One region of the Bacillus halotolerans genome, then DNA from elsewhere that is predicted to be linked to it. Evidence: riboswitches for the same ligand, from Rfam matches in the RefSeq annotation. Region 1 holds a riboswitch; each other region holds the start of a gene.

What was found. Region 1 has a riboswitch for S-adenosylmethionine ahead of DIC78_RS04085 (bifunctional homocysteine S-methyltransferase/methylenetetrahydrofolate reductase). Riboswitches for the same ligand answer to the same signal wherever they lie in the genome.
Region 2: it holds a riboswitch for S-adenosylmethionine, as region 1 does, so the genes downstream of both, DIC78_RS11455 (5-methyltetrahydropteroyltriglutamate--homocysteine S-methyltransferase) here and DIC78_RS04085 (bifunctional homocysteine S-methyltransferase/methylenetetrahydrofolate reductase) in region 1, are expected to answer to the same signal.
Region 3: it holds a riboswitch for S-adenosylmethionine, as region 1 does, so the genes downstream of both, metN (methionine ABC transporter ATP-binding protein MetN) here and DIC78_RS04085 (bifunctional homocysteine S-methyltransferase/methylenetetrahydrofolate reductase) in region 1, are expected to answer to the same signal.

Annotation. Positions count from the first base shown of each region.
Region 1 is NZ_CP029364.1:807,591-810,862, reverse strand. Features, by position in the region: gene DIC78_RS04085 (bifunctional homocysteine S-methyltransferase/methylenetetrahydrofolate reductase) at 1-1,586, opposite strand, end outside; SAM riboswitch class I at 1,678-1,796, opposite strand; gene DIC78_RS04080 (YajQ family cyclic di-GMP-binding protein) at 1,905-2,396, opposite strand; partial or broken gene DIC78_RS04075 (CvfB family protein) at 2,495-3,272, shown strand, end outside.
Region 2 is NZ_CP029364.1:2,241,441-2,244,712, reverse strand. Features, by position in the region: gene pepT (peptidase T) at 1-374, shown strand, start outside; gene DIC78_RS22000 (hypothetical protein) at 482-607, shown strand; partial or broken gene DIC78_RS21870 (hypothetical protein) at 885-1,163, shown strand; partial or broken gene DIC78_RS11460 (LURP-one-related/scramblase family protein) at 1,315-1,458, shown strand; SAM riboswitch class I at 1,525-1,631, shown strand; gene DIC78_RS11455 (5-methyltetrahydropteroyltriglutamate--homocysteine S-methyltransferase) at 1,716-2,849, shown strand; SAM riboswitch class I at 2,918-3,025, shown strand; gene DIC78_RS11450 (5-methyltetrahydropteroyltriglutamate--homocysteine S-methyltransferase) at 3,104-3,272, shown strand, end outside.
Region 3 is NZ_CP029364.1:2,891,030-2,894,301, reverse strand. Features, by position in the region: gene metP (methionine ABC transporter permease MetP) at 1-336, opposite strand, end outside; gene metN (methionine ABC transporter ATP-binding protein MetN) at 329-1,354, opposite strand; SAM riboswitch class I at 1,460-1,566, opposite strand; gene DIC78_RS14760 (SCP2 sterol-binding domain-containing protein) at 1,681-2,025, opposite strand; gene DIC78_RS14755 (thioredoxin family protein) at 2,133-2,453, opposite strand; gene DIC78_RS14750 (toprim domain-containing protein) at 2,465-2,818, opposite strand; gene DIC78_RS14745 (YusG family protein) at 2,896-3,132, opposite strand; gene gcvH (glycine cleavage system protein GcvH) at 3,188-3,272, opposite strand, start outside.

The sequences.
Region 1 (3,272 bases):
TCAGCGTTCCGGCTGCTTGTCAGCGGCATAACGCCGATATAAATCGGAGTCTTCAAATGCTTTGTTTCATTATGAATATCGACAAGCTGCTGCTCCGAATAGACGGGCTGTGAGATAAAATAATCAGCGCCGCAGTCTATTTTTTTCTCCAGCCGTTTTACGGCTTTATCGAGATGGCGGACGTTTGGATTAAAAGCAGCGGCCACTGAGAAATTGGTTTTCTTTCCGAGCGGTTTTCCGGACAGAGACAGCCCTTCATTGAACTGTTTAATCAGCCTGATTAAATCAAAGGATGTTAAATCATAGACAGACGTTGCACCCGGGAAATCACCGATTTTAGAAGGATCGCCGGTAATCGCCAGCACATCATGCAGCCCTAATGTGTCCAGTCCCATTAAATGTGACTGGAGTCCGATAATGTTTCGGTCCCGGCATGTAATATGGACAAGAGACCGCATATCGAGCTGCTGCTTGACAAGGGCGCCGCAGGCAACATTGCTGATCCGCGGGGTTGCCAGTGAGTTATCGGCGAGCGTCAGGGCATCGATTCCCGCTTCTTTTAATTCGGCAGCGGCGGACAGAAATTTGTCAAAGCTCAATTTCTTCGGCGGGTCCAGCTCAACAATAATTGAGCGCTTTTCCGCAGCGATTTCATTTAATCCCGGCTCTGTCCGTTCGTGCTGAACGGTCACCAATTCCTTTGCCCGAACCTTTACATGCTTTTCCGTAACAGGGGCGAGTCCGCCCACAGCCTCTGCCATAGCCCGGATGTGGTTTGGCGTGGTGCCGCAGCAGCCGCCGATAATCCGCGCGCCTTGCTTGCGGAACTCAGCTGCGCTGTTTTGAAAATACTTGTCGTCAGTTTCATATACAAGCCGGCCTTCTTCGAGTGAGGGGAGGCTGCTGTTCGGGTAGACAGATAAAAACACGTCATCAAAAATCGGCACTTCACTGAGCGCTTCAATCATGTGGTAAGGGCCGAGCCGGCAGTTAATGCCGACGATATCGGCACCGAGATCCGCAACCGAGCGCAGCGCATCAGAAAGCGGCGTTCCATCCTGAAGTACGCCTTGCTCATGCATGGATACATTCAGCATAATCGGAAGATCGGTTTCTTTTCGGGCGATTTTCAGCACTTCACGGGCTTCTTCCAAATCATAATACGTTTCTAACAGCAAACCGTCTGGCTCTTCATGCAGCAGTAAATACAGCTGTTCGCGAAAGCTTCGTTTGATTTCGTCAAGGCTGTACGCATTTTTGTTAAACGTGCGGATGCCGCCCATCGTCCCGAGCACATACGCATCGCCGGCGGAAGCCCGCGCGATTTTTACTGCCTCCTGATTCATTTTTTTGATGTCATCTTCAAGGCCGTGTCTCGATAATTTAATATAGTTCGCTCCGTACGTATTGGTCTGAATGATGTTTGCTCCCGCTTCGACATAGGCTTTATGTATACGCTGAATTTCCTCAGGTTTTGAAAGATTGAGCTCCTCAAAGCACCTGTCTATTCCGAAGGAGTAAAGCAGCGTGCCCATTGCGCCGTCACCGATTAACACCTGTTTCTTTAAATCTTCTAAAAGTCCCATTGTCTGCCTCCTTTATTCACATTCAGCAAGGAAAAAAAGAGAAATAAAAAAAGTCCTCTTAAGAAGAAGACTTTGTCAGTGATATTGTCTCTTCTTATCTTCCAAGCTGTTCGAGCTTGCTGGATTTAGCACCTTGGTCATGGCAAATGCGCCATTACACCGGTTGCTGAAGCTTCGTCGGGCCAGTCCCTCTGCTTCTCTTGATAAGAACGGATATGAAATTTTACATGTTCAGGAGCTGCCAAGAGATGCCTGGCATTTTCCCTTTCTCCAAATTTACCGAAAATAAAGACAATAATCAATAGGAATCAGAAAAATTTATCTGAAATTTATAAATTGAACGTCAATTGGCAGATCAGCACCTCGAACTGCTGCGATAACCTGCTGAAGATCATCCTTGTTTTTTCCGGTGACACGTACTTGATCATCCTGTACCTGAGATTTCACTTTCAGTCCGGAGTTTTTGATGATGGTATTGATTTTTTTGGCGTTGTCTTTGTCAATCCCTTGAACGAGCTTTGCACGCTGGCGCACGGTGCCGCCGGACGCATTCTCAATTTTGGCGTAATCAATATTTTTTGTCGGCACGCTGCGCTTAATCAATTTGCTGACAAGCACATCCTTGAGCTGGCTTAATTTAAATTCGTCATCGGAAACAAGAACAAGCTCTTCTTTATCTAATGAAATGTCGCTTTTGCTCCCTTTGAAGTCATAGCGTGTGCTGATTTCCTTCAGTGCGATTTGAATCGCGTTTTGCACTTCAGGGAGTTCCACCTTGGATACAATATCAAATGAACTTTCTTTTGCCATATGAAAACCTCCATAACATTTAACTTATGTGTTGATTATAGTAGAATAAAGAGAAACTTCCAACAGAACAAAGAATCAATTTGTGATGATTGGAAAAAATGTTAACAAGATCCGCAGTGAAATAAGCGGGAAGAGGAAGGACGATAGCATGAGACCAGGGCAGCAATTAACCTTGAGTATAGATCACGAAACGGACTTCGGTTACTTTTTAACCGATGGAGAAGATACGATTCTCTTACATAACAGTGAAGTGACAGAGGATATAGAAGACAGAGATGAGGTAGAGGTCTTTATATACGTTGACCAGCAGGAACGGCTTGCAGCAACGATGAAAATTCCGGTCATCAGCGCTGATGAGTACGGTTGGGTAGAAGTGGTGGACACGGTAGAGGATATGGGCGTATTCGTCGATGTCGGCCTTTCGAAAGACGCGCTTGTCGCAACAGAGCATCTGCCGCCGTATGAAGATGTCTGGCCGCAAAAAGGGGATAAGCTCTACTGTATGCTGAAGGTGACAAATCGGGGGCGCATGTTTGCCAAACCCGCACCGGAGGATATCATCAGCGAGCTGTTTACGGACGCTTCAGACGATCTGATGAATAAAGAGCTGACCGGAACGGTGTACAGGCTGATCGCTTCAGGATCGTTCATCATTACGGATGACGGAATCCGCGGTTTTATTCATTCATCAGAAAGAAAAGAAGAGCCTAGACTCGGCTCAAGAGTGACAGGACGTGTGATTCAAGTGAAGGAAGACGGCTCAGTGAATATGTCGCTTCTTCCGAGAAAGCAGGATGCGCTGTCTGTTGATGCCGAGTATATTCTAACGTATTTAAGAACGAGAAACGGCGCCATGCCGTACAGCGACAAAAGCCA
Region 2 (3,272 bases), 1.4 Mb from region 1:
AAAACATCTTCCAAAACAGAAAAGAAACCATGCAGCGCATCGTTGAAGAGCTCCAGAACGAATACGGACAAAATCGCATTCAGCTTGATATGAACGATCAATACTACAACATGAGAGAAAAAATTGAGCCTGTCATCGAAATTGTCAACATTGCCAAACAAGCGATGGAAAACCTCGGCATCGAACCGAAAATCTCTCCGATCCGCGGCGGCACGGACGGTTCGCAGCTTTCCTATATGGGACTCCCAACGCCGAACATCTTTACCGGCGGGGAAAACTTCCACGGCAAATTTGAATACATCTCAGCCGACAACATGGTCAAAGCCGTAAATGTCATCGTTGAGATTGCAAAGCTGTTTGAAGAACAGGCGTAAGCTGAGAAACCAGTCCAAAAAAGGACTGGTTTTTTTGCGTGAAAATGAAACATTTTAAAAGCTCTGTCCGTAAAACAACTATCAACGGATGAGGAGGAAATGCAAAGATGAAGAACACAATTGCCGCAAAAAGCCTGTTCAAAAAATGGATGATTTCCCGCCCGCTCAAAATGCAAACAAAACGATCAAACCCATTTAAAAAAATAAGAAGAATGTTTAAACGCTTTTTCTGACCCTTCGCCGGACTCCCCTCAAATCAGCCAACCATTCCAATTTTCCGCCCAAATGCTCCGTAATTTGGGTTTTTTGTGTTCAATTCCTCAAAATAGGGTATACATCAAACAAAGAAGAACACATTATCCATATATAGTTAATTTGAATTACGGAAATTTAGGTTAAAAGTTATATAAAGGAATTCATTTTAACGTCGATAGTAACTATAGAACCAATCAAAAGGAAAAACACCGGCTTAATGCAAGACTATTTTCAGGTCATCGGAGAAAAGGATTTTTGAGGGATACGCATTTATTATTAGTTGATTTAGAATTTTTTGAATACTTTTAGACGTTTTATCCGTACAATAGAGAATACCAAAACTTTTTTTGGGAGGTATGTAAAATGATCCTATTTATTATCATCGCATTATGTGGCTATCTTCTCTTTTCATTCAGCAAAGACAATAGACGAAAACCGCAAAAGACAAGCCCTCTTCCTGCACCCGTTCCTCATCATAATAACCTAATCGACCTTGACGCCATCCGCCAAAAACGCCGGATGCATCTTTCCTAAGACATACCATATAAAATGAAAAGGCTGCAGATACATGCAGCCTTTTCGTTATTCCTGGAACCTATCCAAACAAAAGGAGACTTCAGTAATGATCGAATGATTGATGAAACAACGGATCTTTTCGTTTAAAGATGCTTTTCACATTTACAGCCAGAATGTGCGGATGTCTATCAGCAAAAAGCGGCTCAGCTGGGGTGATACGTATCGCCTCCAGATTGGAATGCTGATTTGCACAGCCATCGCGATTGTGCTGGATATGGTATTGTATGACGGTGAAGATAAGTCAATTTTCTAAAAAACTGTTGACAATTCATGCAAAAATACTAATATTAAGATAATTGAAAATCCAATAAGAAGATTTACCTTATCAAGAGAGGTGGAGGGACTGGCCCTATGATACCCGGCAACCGCTGTTTTACACAGAATGGTGCTAAATCCTTAAGAACATCGCGTTCTTGCAGATGAGGCAGAGATTTGATCGTTCAAGCTCTTCCTTACACAAAGGAAGAGCTTTTTTCATGCAGCAAACATTTTAGAAAAGAGGCGAATGATATGGCTCAACAAGTAAACCTTGCAGCACAGAAATCAGAAAAACAAAAGAAAGCCCCTTTCCGCGCCGATCATGTCGGCAGTTTATTACGATCCACCCCAGTAAAAGAGGCGCGGCAAAAACAAGCGGCCGGCGAGATCACGGCAGAACAGCTTCGTGATATTGAAAATAAAGAAATCACCCGCATTGTCGAAAAGCAAAAGGAAATCGGCCTAAACGTTGTAACCGACGGAGAGTTCCGCCGTTCGTGGTGGCATTACGATTTCCTGGAAGGGCTCGACGGAGTGGAACCGTTCATCCCGGCTGAAGGAATTCAGTTCCATAACGCGAAAACAAAAGCCCGCAGCATTAAGGTGACGGGAAAACTGGATTTCACCAGCCATCCGGCGCTTGCCGATTATCAATTTTTACACAGCATTGCCGGAGATGCGACAGCAAAACTGACAATTCCAAGTCCGAATATGCTGTTTTTCGGTGAAAAAGCTGATCAAGGCGTATATCCCGATCAGGAGGAATATTTTCATGATCTGGCCCAGGCGTACAAAAAAGCGATTAACGCTTTCTATGATGCGGGCTGCCGCTATCTTCAGCTCGATGATACGTCATGGTCTCTCTTCTTTGAAGAAAAAGGCAGAGAGGTTGTCCGAGCCCTCGGCGGTGATCCGGAAACATTGCCTGCGTTGTTTGCCAAAACGATTAACGATGCAGTGGCGGACCGTCCTGACGACTTAACGGTCACGATGCACATTTGCCGCGGCAACTTCCGTTCAACTTGGGCGGCATCTGGAGGCTACGACGCTGTAGCGGAAACGATTCTTGACGGTTTAGACCTTGACGGCTTGTTCCTGGAATACGATGATGACCGCTCCGGAAACTTTGACCCGCTTCGTTTTGTCAAACGCAAGGATCTGCAGATTGTCTTAGGCTTGATTACATCCAAATACGGAGAACTTGAGGACCCAGAGGATGTCAAACGCCGAATCAGCGAAGCTGCGCGCTTTGTCAGCTTAGATCAGCTTTGCTTGAGCCCGCAGTGCGGTTTCGCTTCAACAGAAGAAGGAAACCTTTTGACTGAGGAGCAGCAGTGGGCGAAGCTCCGTCATGTGGTCGACATTGCCAATGATGTGTGGAAATAATCTATCATTGACAGAAAAGAGAAATGTGTGAATAATAGATACTATCAGAAAATTTCATAAAAAGGTTTTCCTTATCAAGAGAGGTGGAGGGACTGGCCCTGCGATACCCGGCAACCGCTGTTTAACAGAATGGTGCTAAATCCTTTAGAGCAGATTTTTGCTCTAGAAGATAAGGTTGAGATTGTTCACGCAAGCTCTTCCTTATCCAAAGGAAGAGCTTTTTTATATTCGAATGGAAAGAAGGAATGAACAACATGTCACAGCAAACAACACCCGCAGAACAAAAACAATCGCTTCAGAGAAAAAAAACGCCGTTTCGCGCGGATCAAGTCGGAAGCCTGCTGAGATCTGAGCCCGTCAAAAAAGCGCGGCGGCAAAAGGCGGCCGGCGAAATCACTGCCGAACAGCTTCGCCAGATTGAAA
Region 3 (3,272 bases), 2.1 Mb from region 1:
AAGCCGCGCGTAAAACGGGGCTGAGCCGATGACTAACGCCGGAAGTGCCGCGTTCGGCCCTAAGATGGTGCCGACTAAAAACTTCGTAAAACCTAGTAATAAAATAATTAAAATGAGGAACGGAATAGACCTGAATACATTGACAATGGCCGCAATCACAGTGTTGACCGCTTTGTTCTGCCAGAGGCTCCCTTTGCTTGTGAGAAAGAGCAGCAGACCGAGGATCACCCCGATGACAAAGGCAAAAACCAAAGAGATCAGCGTCATATAAAGCGTCTCGTATGTCGCGTTCCATAATTCAGTTACATCAACGTTCGGGAAGTATTTTTCAAACATTCGTGATCACCTCTGCTTTCACCTGTTTGTCATTAATAAACCGGATCACGTTTTGCACTTCTTCCTCGTCACCGTCAATATGGATGAACAATGAACCGTATGCTCCGTCCTTCGTCTGCGAGATTTTCCCTTGCAGAATATTGACACTGACATTGAAGTTTCTGATCATCTCTGTAATCAGAGGCTGTTCAGCCGCTTCGCCGACAAATGTGAGCTGAACCGTTGTTCCTGACGCTTTTTCGTCAAGAAGATGCTGAAGCGTTTCTTTTGTTTCTTCAGGCTCAGTCACCTGCTGGACAAATCGTTTTGTCATTTCTTCCTTCGGATTCTTGAAGACATCGAGAACTTCTCCTTCTTCAACAACCTTTCCGTTTTCCATGACAGCGACTCTGTTGCAGATTTTGCGGATGACATGCATTTCGTGTGTGATCAGCACAATCGTCAAACCGAGTCTTTCATTAATATCGGACAAAAGATCCAAGATTGAATCAGTTGTTTGCGGATCTAAAGCTGATGTCGCTTCATCACAAAGGAGAACCTTCGGATTGTTTGCGAGCGCTCTGGCGATTCCGACCCGCTGCTTTTGTCCTCCGCTCAGCTGGGATGGGTAAGATTTTTCTTTTCCTTCTAAACCTACCAGTTTAATCAGTTCATTGGCACGCTTGATCCGCTCGCTTTTTTTCACCCCGGCAATTTCTAAAGGAAACAGGATGTTATCTCTGACAGTTCGCGACCAGAGCAAATTGAAATGCTGGAAAATCATACTGATTTCATGGCGTGCTTTTCTTAAATTGCGTCCGTTTACTTCATTAATCTTTGTTCCCGCCACTTCCACGATTCCTGAGCTCGGTTTCTCAAGTCCGTTCAGCAGACGGATTAAGGAACTTTTACCAGCTCCGCTATATCCTATAATTCCAAAAATCTCACCTTTTTTTATGGAAAGCGAGACATTTTGGACAGCATTGACATCTCCATGTTTCGACTTATACACTTTTGAAACATCCTGAAGATTGATCAAAGCGATCACCTGCCTTAACACTATTCTAAGAAATCTTCCGGTTTTTTCTGCAAAAGAAAAGCCTTTCTGCATACTTGAGCAGAAAGGCTTATATAAAACGCCTTTCTCTCATCTTTCAAAGCTGAACGCTTCGTGTGAATTGGCACCATTTCAACAGTGTTGATGGTTGCCGGGCTTCATAGGGCACTTCCCTCCACCTCTCTTGATAAGAGAAATATATAGTCTTTTTCGTCCGGAAATTCTTAATGTAGAATAGCATGGCGAATGATAAAATGTCAATAAAATAAATGATGTCAACTTTTACTATTATAATAATTTACTATTTTTCAATTCTTTAGAATCCTCTGAAAAAAACCATTAGTCAGCCACAGAATGGCTTCCAGCTTTAACAGCGCTCTGAATGAACCCTTTACCTTTAGGCTTCCGCTCTGGATCAGGTGCTGAAGGGAAATGTCTCCATGCAAAAGATCAATGATTTCTGTTTGGTTTCCATAAAAGGTCAGGTTGGACGTGTGGGGCGGAGAAATCTTTTTCATTTCCCCTTGTTCGTTTATTGAGACGGTTAAGGCTTCTGTTTCTCCTTGGAAGGTAATGAGCAATGTTGAAGTGTTCAAAAGGGGTTTTAAAAACAGATGCTGGTAATCATCTTCTAAAACTTCCGCTTTCTCCATTTGTACAACCTCCTATTTGTTGGTCATACATACACATTTCTCTCCTCAGCGCAAGAACCCCTTTATAAAACGAACGACAATTTCATTGGAATGCGCCGAGAAAAATGTCATAAATGAGATGCAGAAGATGATTTTTGTTTGATCAGCTCATATAAGTAAGAAACGGAATGAAACGCATACCCTCTTTCAATTACTTTCCCGCCCTTAAACAGCAGAAAACAAGGGACGCTTTCAATTTGATATGCTTTAGCAAACGCCGGTGAATAGTTGAGATTATTTTTATAGAAGGCGACAGACGGAAGCATTTCTTCGACGACTGTCAGCATTTTGCTTGCCAGCTGGCAGGTCCCGCAAAACGGAGTATATAAATATAGGAGATACACATCATCAGTAATGTGTTCAAGTTCTTGTTCTTGGAGTTCTTTCATACTATAACACCTCAGGTCTTTCTTTCAAGAAAAATCGTATGGACATTCAGATTTGCGCTCAGCAATACAGATGCTATATGGTGTCTGGGCGCCGCCGCGACTTCCTTATAGGCTTTGTCGATATGTATATGGAAGGCTTCATTAAATTCCCTTTTCAGCTGTTTTCTCAATTTCTCGCCCGATTCATCGGCATCAACCAAAATATAGACGTCCTTCTCGTAAAGCTCGTCAGCCAATTCCTCCAGCTTCAGCTGGCTGATTGTTCCGTTTGTGCAGATAATGCGCACTGGCTCATTCAGGACGCTTTCAATCTTTTCTTTATCTGATTTCCCTTCAACAATCAAGACTTTTTCCAGCTCGTCCATGTTCATCTGCTTCACCTGCCGCGTCAAATTTGAAACGTTCAGATTGTAAAAGAAGGCAGTGAAATTCACCGCCAACATTAACACCAGCCGCTTTCGTAGTCACAATCCACATATTTCTGATCGTCTCCTGAAACCACGTCGGCTGTCTTATAAAACTTTTCATTTTCATAGGTAAAACCGGACTTAAGCTCATATTCATTCATGCCTGTCATTTGGCCGATCATCTCATCTTCATGATATAACGAGAGCCGGCCATTTTGAAAGCGGCCTGTCACATCATTGGTGACATCGAGCTTTTGTTTGCTGAAAGCCATATTGGACACCTCCCATAGCGTTAGCGTATCCAATTGCCTGCTCAGCTATCCGGTTTTAGTCTTGCTGTGTCATCTCTTCGTATTGCTCTGCTGTCATTAGTTTTTCAATTTCAGACGCATCAGACGGTTCAACGACGATC